Regions from separate parts of the Pseudocitrobacter faecalis genome, predicted to be linked through region 2. Evidence: predicted binding sites of a transcription regulator. Region 2 holds the regulator's gene; the other holds the start of a gene.
What was found. The regulator Fur, encoded in region 2, represses iron uptake genes when iron is present. The targets are predictions, from matches to a motif close to ATAATAATGAGAACNACTATCAA.
Positions count from the first base shown of each region.

Region 1 (4,428 bases), 2.7 Mb from region 2:
ATCACCACCATATGCAGGCCGGTATGCATAAAAATGACGATGTGATAAAGATGATATTCCTGCAAATAATTAAAGACTAAATGATGTACCGCGATAATTGCGGCCCCCATCACTAATGGACGCCAGTCACGCCAGGCCAGCAACGCCGATAAAAGCACAAAGACAGAGAAGTGATATTCCGTTTCTCCCTCACCAAGCTGAATAAGCAGTGCGGAAAAGGCCATCAGGATAAACGCAAAAATCAGCCGTGAAATTAATCGACCGCGAAAAAATGCGGTGACAAGTGTAGCCAGAAGCGCTAATGGCGTCGCGAAAAAGAGTGCTACCAGCGCGTTGTCAGCCATCCATCCCACAGACAGGGTGATCCCCCAAAGTAACCACACCAGCGCCAACATCTGGCCGTCGGCCCGCTGGCGAATAGACGAGACAGAGATACTTTCACGCAGCAATCCGCGAGTATCTGAATTGTTTGATTTATCCATATTGTTCCGCACTGTACAGGTAATGTTATTAGTATTTTTAACGCCATTAATAAGCGTAGAGAGTTTGTAAATCATTACCAGTGGAGGGGGAGAATATATTCTTCGTGGTGTTTTTAATAACTATATAAAAAGAATTAAATTTAATTTAAAGCAGCGAAGGATAATTAAATTGGGAGAAGTATTTATTAGGGGAGAGGACTTAGGGGAAATGTGCGGTGTTTACCCCCTCACCCTGCCCTCTCCCTCAAGGGAGAGGGCACCGACAGAGCCGAGGTTTAAGTGAGTGCGGTTTTCACCCTCTCCCTGAGGGAGAGGGCCGGGGTGAGGGGTTTATTTCGCCCCTGCGTGCTCTTCCCCTACCAGGCCAATCTTCAGATAACCGGCCTGATGCAGGGTGTCCATCACCTTCATCATCGTTTCATAGTCGACAGTTTTATCGGCGCGGAAGAAAATAGTGGTCTCTTTCTTCCCTTCCGTCAGCGTGTTCAACGCATTCACCATGTTCTCATCGGTAATGGGGTCATTACCCAGGAACATCGACTTATCCGCTTTCACCGACAGATAGATCGGTTTTTCCGGGCGCGGCTGCGGTTGGCTGGAAGACGCGGGCAGATTGACCTTTACATCCACCGTCGCCAGCGGCGCGGCAACCATAAAGATGATCAGCAGAACCAACATAACGTCGATAAACGGCGTCACGTTGATTTCATGCATTTCGCCGTTATCGTCCAGATTTTCATTAAGACGCATAGCCATGGGGCATCAACCTACTCGTAATTTCTGTGCGGAACGTACCGGCTGGGTCACGCCGCTGGCGTTAAGATCCAGGTCACGGCTTTGCAGCAGCAGAACCTGCGCAGCAACATCGCTGAGGTTTGCTTTATAGCTGCCAATCAAACGGGCGAAGACGTTATAGATAACCACCGCCGGAATCGCGGCAAACAGACCAATGGCGGTCGCCAGCAGCGCTTCTGCGATACCCGGCGCAACAACAGCCAGGTTGGTGGTTTGTGTCTGCGCAATACCGATGAAGCTGTTCATGATACCCCAAACGGTACCAAACAGACCGACAAACGGGGAAATGGCGCCGATAGTCGCGAGGTAACCGGTGCCGCGGCTCATATTACGGCTCACGAAGGCAACGCGACGTTCCAGGCGGAAGCCGGTACGCTCTTTAATCCCTTCATTGTCTTCAGAGCCCGCAGAAAGCTCACGCTCGTCCTGCGCTTCATGAATCAGTTGCGTGCTAAGGCTTTTCGCGTGGAAGGCGGCGGCGATTTCGTGCGCCTGATCGATAGAGCGGGCTTCCGCTAACAGCTGCTGCTCGCGTTTGAGGCGACGCTTCTGGGAGAACAACTCTGCGCTCTTACTAAAGAAGATGGCCCAGGTGACTACGGATGCCAGAATCAGGCCAATCATAACCACTTTAACAACGATGTCGGCATGATGATACATACCCCAAACGGAGAGATCCGCCTGCATCAAATTATTACCCACTCTGTATCTCCAGGACATAAATCACAAAATCTGAGCACAATAATATCAAAACGACGTCGAATTGATAGTAGTTCTCATTAGTATTTACATAGTGACTCAAATCATACTTATTTTCCTTGCGCTTACGCAGTAAAAAAGTCACCACCGCGCTTTTTGAGAAATTTTCTGCTTTATATCGTGCAAGCGGGTACATCTTGCAACAATCGTGATAATTTAGACGTCCAGACGTATAAAAATAGGCAGGAGAGAGATGGCAGATAAGCACCTGGATACCGCGCTGGTCAACGCCGGGCGGAGTAAAAAGTACACGCAGGGTTCGGTAAACAGCGTCATTCAGCGCGCCTCTTCGCTGGTGTTCGACACCGTAGAGGCGAAGAAACATGCCACCCGCAATCGCGCGAAAGGCGAACTTTTCTACGGGCGTCGCGGCACGCTCACCCATTTCTCATTACAGGAAGCGATGTGCGAGCTGGAAGGCGGCGCGGGCTGCGCCCTCTTCCCGTGCGGTGCAGCGGCGGTCGCTAATACGATTCTGGCCTTCGTTGAGCAGGGCGATCATGTGCTGATGACCAATACCGCCTATGAGCCGAGCCAGGATTTCTGTACCAAAATCCTCGGTAAACTAGGTGTCACCACGAGTTGGTTTGACCCGATGATTGGCAGCGAAATCGCACATCTGATTCAACCCAATACCAAAGTGGTGTTCCTGGAATCTCCAGGCTCAATCACCATGGAAGTTCATGATGTTCCGGCGATTGTCGCCGCCGTGCGCAGCGTTGCGCCGGAGGCGATCATCATGATCGACAACACCTGGGCGGCAGGCGTACTGTTTAAAGCGCTCGATTTCGGTATCGATATCTCAATTCAGGCAGGCACGAAATACCTGATTGGCCACTCTGATGCGATGGTCGGTACTGCGGTATCTAACGAACGCTGCTGGGCGCAACTGCGCGAAAATGCGTATCTGATGGGCCAAATGGTGGATGCAGATACCGCCTACATGACCAGCCGTGGCCTGCGCACGCTCGGCGTTCGCCTGCGTCAGCATCATGAAAGCAGCCTGAAGATTGCCGAATGGCTGGAACAACATCCGCAGGTTGCTCGCGTGAATCATCCGGCGCTGCCTGGCAGTAAAGGTCACGAATACTGGAAACGAGATTTTACAGGCAGTAGCGGCTTGTTCTCCTTCGTGCTTAAAAAGCGTTTAACGGATGCCGAACTTTCTGCTTACCTCGACAACTTCTCCCTGTTCAGCATGGCCTATTCCTGGGGCGGTTTTGAGTCGCTGATCCTGCCGAACCAGCCAGAACAACTGGCGGAGATTCGCCCCGGTGGCACTGTCGACTTCACGGGCACCCTGATTCGCTTACATATTGGTTTAGAAAACATTGACGATCTTATCGCGGATTTAGCAGCAGGCTTCGCACGTATTGTGTAAAATAGCCTCAGGCCCGGTGGTATATCGCCCCGGGCTGTCTGGTTAGCAATGTCCCTGAAGATACGCGTCGCGCAATGCCTCGCGCGTTTTCAAGATTTTGAGAACAGTCTATCAACCGAATGGCCAGAATATTCCGGCGTAAACGCATACGGCTCAGGTTGTTCTTATTCCTGAACAGCTGTGCATCTGTTGTTGCGCGAGGGATCAAAGAGTTTCAGGCAATTCGGGAGTACAATAAGCGAAAATGCTGTTCCACAGGAAAGTCCATGGTCGTCATTCAAGATATTGTCGCCGCGCTCTGGCAACATGACTTTGCCGCACTGGCGAATCCTCACGTTGTGGGGGTGGTTTATCTGGTTATGTTTGCCACGCTGTTTTTAGAAAACGGTCTGCTTCCGGCATCCTTCCTGCCGGGCGATAGCCTGTTGCTGCTCGCGGGCGCGCTCATCGCCAAAGGGGTGATGGGATTTGTACCGACGGTGATCATTTTGACGACTGCCGCCAGCCTCGGCTGCTGGCTGAGCTATATTCAGGGGCGCTGGTTGGGCAACACCCGAACAGTGAAAGGTTGGCTCGCGCAATTACCGGAAAAATATCATCAACGTGCGACCTGCATGTTCGATCGTCACGGCCTGCTGGCGCTGCTCGCCGGGCGGTTTCTGGCGTTCGTGCGTACGCTGCTGCCAACCATGGCGGGCATTTCCGGGCTCTCTAATCGTCGCTTCCAGTTCTTTAACTGGCTGAGCGCGCTGCTGTGGGTGGGCGTTGTCACCAGTCTCGGCTATGCCATAAGCATGATTCCGTTTGTAAAACGTCATGAAGATCAGGTGATGACCTTCCTGATGATCCTGCCTATTTTCCTGCTGGTTGCCGGGCTGCTTGGTACGCTGGTGGTGGTGATTAAGAAGAAGTATTGCAGCGCCTGAGGGCGCTGCTCTTTAGGGCCGGATGCGCTTTGAAGCCGGATGCGCTGCGCTTATCCGGCCTACAAAAGCCTCTTGCCTAAACGAT
Region 1 is NZ_CBDDNJ010000002.1:263,802-268,229, reverse strand. It holds gene ACOXYR_RS01935 (methyl-accepting chemotaxis protein) at 1-482, opposite strand, end outside; gene exbD (TonB system transport protein ExbD) at 813-1,238, opposite strand; gene exbB (tol-pal system-associated acyl-CoA thioesterase) at 1,245-1,979, opposite strand; gene metC (cystathionine beta-lyase) at 2,230-3,417, shown strand; gene yghB (DedA family general envelope maintenance protein YghB) at 3,684-4,343, shown strand; gene ACOXYR_RS01910 (AraC family transcriptional regulator) at 4,420-4,428, opposite strand, start outside.
Region 1: exbB (tol-pal system-associated acyl-CoA thioesterase) is a predicted target of Fur. The motif match lies at 2,041-2,063, and genes of this name have one in related genera.

Region 2 (4,428 bases):
TTCTAACGTGTTCGCCTGAGCTCCGGGAAAAACAGGGGGCATAAAATGGCCGATCGCTTTACTGTCGATAATGGAATAACCAATCTGCCCAGGCTGTTGAGCGACCAGACGCCCCCAAATGGCATAACGTTTCGGCCAGAAATCTTCACCCTCGTCATAGAAACGTTGCGCGTCGCGGCTGACGACGATGCCCAACGATACACAATCAACACGCGTACAAATGCCGCCGTCGTAAAGTGGCGCACGGGCATCAATCGCTACGCAGTGGGATTGGGAGGGATCGCCGATGATATCCGCGCCGCTATCCATCATAAATTTGAGCAGTACACCCTGGTTAAACCGTGTCCCGCGGATCAGAAAGTTGTCGGCAGGCCATTCTCCTCGCGCGTTTTCCCCCCATGCTTCGCGCAGCCATTCGCGATTGGATTCAAAACCTCCAGCGGCAAGCACGCAAGATCTGGCTTCAATTCGCTCGTCTCCTGCCAGTGCGGCAACGAATTCTCCGTCCTGAAGCTCCAGAGCCTGCACAGGCGTGTCATAACGTATTTCCACGCCCAGATTTTCGGCGCTGCGATAGTAGGCGTTGACGAGGGCTTTGCCTCCGCCCATGAAAAAGGCATTCGTGCGGGCGACGTGCAACGCGCCGGAAAGGGGCGGCTGAAAGTTAACGCCATGCCGACGCATCCAGTCGCGGCATTCGGATGACGTACGGATCACCAGTCGGGCCAACGCTTCGTTGGTGTTACCTTCCGTGACGCGAAGCAGATCTTGCCAGAATTCCTCTTCGGGATAGCTCTCTACCAGAACGTCCTGTGGCGCGTCATGCATGCAGCGTAAATTACGCGTGTGTTGCGAATTTCCTCCGCGCCACTGGCGGGGTGCCGCTTCCAGCATGAGCACCGAAGCACCCGCTTCGCGAGCCGTCAGGGCGGCGCATAAGGCGGCATTTCCGCCGCCGATCACCAGAACATCAACCATCTTCAACCTCATTACACTTTAACTTTTTGTTAAATTTGTAATTGAAATGTACATGGCTAATTTGCAAGAGCGCTATGCTGGGTTGCTAAACAGGGGTTTAGTTAAGGTAAAGCGTTGCGCCCGGCCACTCTCCTTCCTGAACGAGTTCACGCATGACTTTGGTGAGTACGACGCGGGTGGCAAGGCCTGCGGGGGTCAATTCATTATCCGATAAACTGACCAGAAAGTTGGGGCGGCTAAGTATAGGATTGTGGATCGGGATCACTCTCAAGACTTCATTATCAAGATGCGAAACGGCAGCGCCAGGCTGAAGCGTGGCCCCCAGACCGTTTCGCACGGCCTGCATTAACAAGGCAAGACCATCAATCTCTGAGACGATATCAAGATGTATGGCGTGTTCCCTGGCCATTGTTTCTAATCTCCCACGCAGTCCGTGGCCCAGGCTCGGCATAATGAGGGGGATACCAGACAGCTGTATCGGTGATAGCGTGTCATCGGCAATGTTATCAAGCAGGGTATGGTGGGCAATGAGAAACAGTCGCTCTTCCAGGATAGGCCTGGCGCTCCAGCGAACGATTTTTTCCTTTTGAAAGACAATGGCTAAATCAATCTGACGGGTATTTATCATTCGCTCCAGATTGCCGGAAAGGCTTTCGACAACATGCAGACGCACGTCGGGGTAGCTTTCACGCATGGCTTTCATGAAGGGGATACCGAGAATAGAGGCGGTACTGGGTGCCATGCCTACGCTGACGTGTCCGGAAAGGCGTGCTTCTCTGGCGGCGAGAATCGCATCATCGGCATGGCGGATAGCCAGTTGTGCCTGTGAGAAAAAAGCTAAACCCGCATGGGTCGGCGTCACACCGCGTGACGTCCGCTGCAACAGACGAATGGCGAGATCGTTTTCCAGTCGGGTCATCTGCTGGCTAAGTGCCGAAACGCCAATATTCAGATCGAGGGCCGCACTACCCATGCTGCCGGTTTCGACAATGCGGACAAAATAGCGTAACTGGCGAAGCTCCATCTCACTCTCCAAAAGGTGGGGGATTTTACATTAAAGCAACATTAGCGGAGAGGGAAGTGAGAAAAAGGAAGTACACACCAATAAAAAAGCCAACCCGAAGGTTGGCTTTACAGAATCCTGAAGATAATTACTTCTCTACGCCATCGTGCGCGTGTTCATCTTCGCGGCAGTCACCTTCAGCGCAGTGACCATACAGGTACAGGCTGTGGTTGGTTAAGCGGATCCCGTGTTTCGCAGCGATTTCACGCTGGCGGGCTTCGATGGAATCATCGCTGAATTCGATAACTTTGCCGCAGTCGAGGCAAATGAGGTGATCGTGATGGTGTTGCTGAGTCAGTTCGAAAACGGACTTGCCACCTTCAAAATTATGGCGTGTAACGATGCCAGCGTCATCAAACTGATTGAGAACGCGATAGACGGTCGCCAGACCAATCTCTTCACCCATGTCGATCAGGCGTTTGTATAAGTCTTCCGCACTGACATGGTGATTGTCTGGTTCCTGAAGCACTTCCAGGATTTTTAACCGGGGAAGTGTGACTTTCAGGCCAGCCTTCTTTAATGCGGTATTGTTGTCAGTCATGCGGAATCTGTCCTGTTGCTAAACGATTGACTTCCAAACGCGGAAGTAACACAGAGAGTGCACCGAGTGTAATGCGTCTCATTATAGAATGACGCCTTCTAAATGAAAACAGCAAGACCTGGGCGAATAAAGATATCGAAAACGAGGCTTGACCTGCAAACTCGCTAAATTCAGAAGATATTGTACAGATTTACGCTCAAAAGTTAAAAAATTGTAGCTATTATTTTGATTGCTTCTACCTATTAATGCGGCGCGATTTAACAATCACGCCGCATTAAACATCAGGCGTTTTTAATCTCTTCCAGATGCAGCTCTTCAGAAATCTGTTTAACCCATTTTTCTACACGTTCAGCGGTCAGTTCCGGCTGACGGTCTTCATCGATAGCCAGACCCACGAAGTGATTGTCATCGGCCAGGCCTTTAGAGGCTTCGAAGTGGTAACCGGCCGTTGGCCAGTGGCCGACGATGGTCGCACCGCGCGGTTCAATGATGTCGCGGATAGTACCCAGCGCATCACAGAAGTATTCCGCGTAGTCTTCCTGGTCGCCGCAGCCGAACAGTGCAACAAGTTTGTCATTGAAATCAATTTCTTCCAGAGTCGGGAAGAAATCGTCCCAGTCGCACTGGGCTTCACCGTAATACCAGGTCGGAATACCTAACAGCAGAATGTCGAATGCAGCCAGGTCTTCTTTGCTGCTCTTGGCAATGTCATGCACGTCGGCAACGTCTTTACCAAGCTGTTTCTGAATCATTTTTGCAATATTTTCGGTATTGCCGGTGTCGCTACCAAAGAAAATGCCAACGATTGCCATGAGTTAAATAACCTCTTGAAACTTAATGATATGGTGGTGGCGTATTGCCCACAGATAAGGGCAATCATAGCAGAACAGAGAAGGGTGCGGAATCAGCAATCGTACCGGACTGCACACTCTGCTACATGAAAGCGGGATTTTACGTAATTTTCAGAGCTTTTCCTGCGCGCGGAGCACGGCTAACTGGCTCATCAGAATCTCTTCGATAAGCTCGCTGCGACTCATATCGCGCGCGGTTGCCAGTTCGTTCAGGGCATCTACCGCGTCGTTATTGAGTTTCAGTTCGACGCGCTTCAGACCGCGAACTTTATCGCGTTTTAATTGATTACGCTTATTGATGCGCAGCTGTTCGTCACGCGAAAGCGGATTGGTTTTGGGTCTTCCCGGCCGACGCTCATTTGCGAACAAATCAATTGTCGTGCGGTCCGTTTGTTCTTTTGCCATGATTCAGAGTGACTTCGGGGAAACAAGCTACCGGGAAACGCCCGGTGCAGACAGCGCGCAATCATACATCAGTGCAACCGACACGCCAACGACCACGGCCATAATGGCGCGCGGTCGTTGAGTTTTTAATCAGTCTGCTAAATAACGGCGGATGGCGCGCAGTACCGCGTCCGGTTTTTCAGCATGCACCCAGTGACCGGCACCAGCGATAACATGTGCACGCGCCTGCGGAAATTGCGAGAGCAGGTCGTCACGGTAAGCTTCGGTAACGTAAGGCGAATTCCCCCCGGGAATAAACAGTGCCGGCTGATCCCACGCCGGAATCGTCTCCCAGCCGACGATGTGCGGGTATTGATCCCACAGCACCGGCACATTAAAGCGCCACTCGCCGTCAACAAATGACTTCAGCAGAAACTGAATCACGCCTTCTTCGGCTAAAAATTCGCGCATGACGGTTGCGGCCTGCTGGCGTGAGGAGACGCCCGCGCGGGTGACGGCGTTAATCGCCGCAAAAATCTCATCGTGGCGACGCACATGATAGTCCACCGGCGCGATATCAATAGCGACCAGATGCTCGATACGTTCCGGGG
Region 2 is NZ_CBDDNJ010000002.1:2,988,022-2,992,449, reverse strand. It holds gene tcuA (FAD-dependent tricarballylate dehydrogenase TcuA) at 1-978, opposite strand, end outside; gene tcuR (tricarballylate utilization LysR family transcriptional regulator TcuR) at 1,076-2,002, opposite strand; gene fur (ferric iron uptake transcriptional regulator) at 2,130-2,582, opposite strand; gene fldA (flavodoxin FldA) at 2,864-3,394, opposite strand; gene ybfE (LexA regulated protein) at 3,545-3,838, opposite strand; gene ybfF (esterase) at 3,968-4,428, opposite strand, start outside.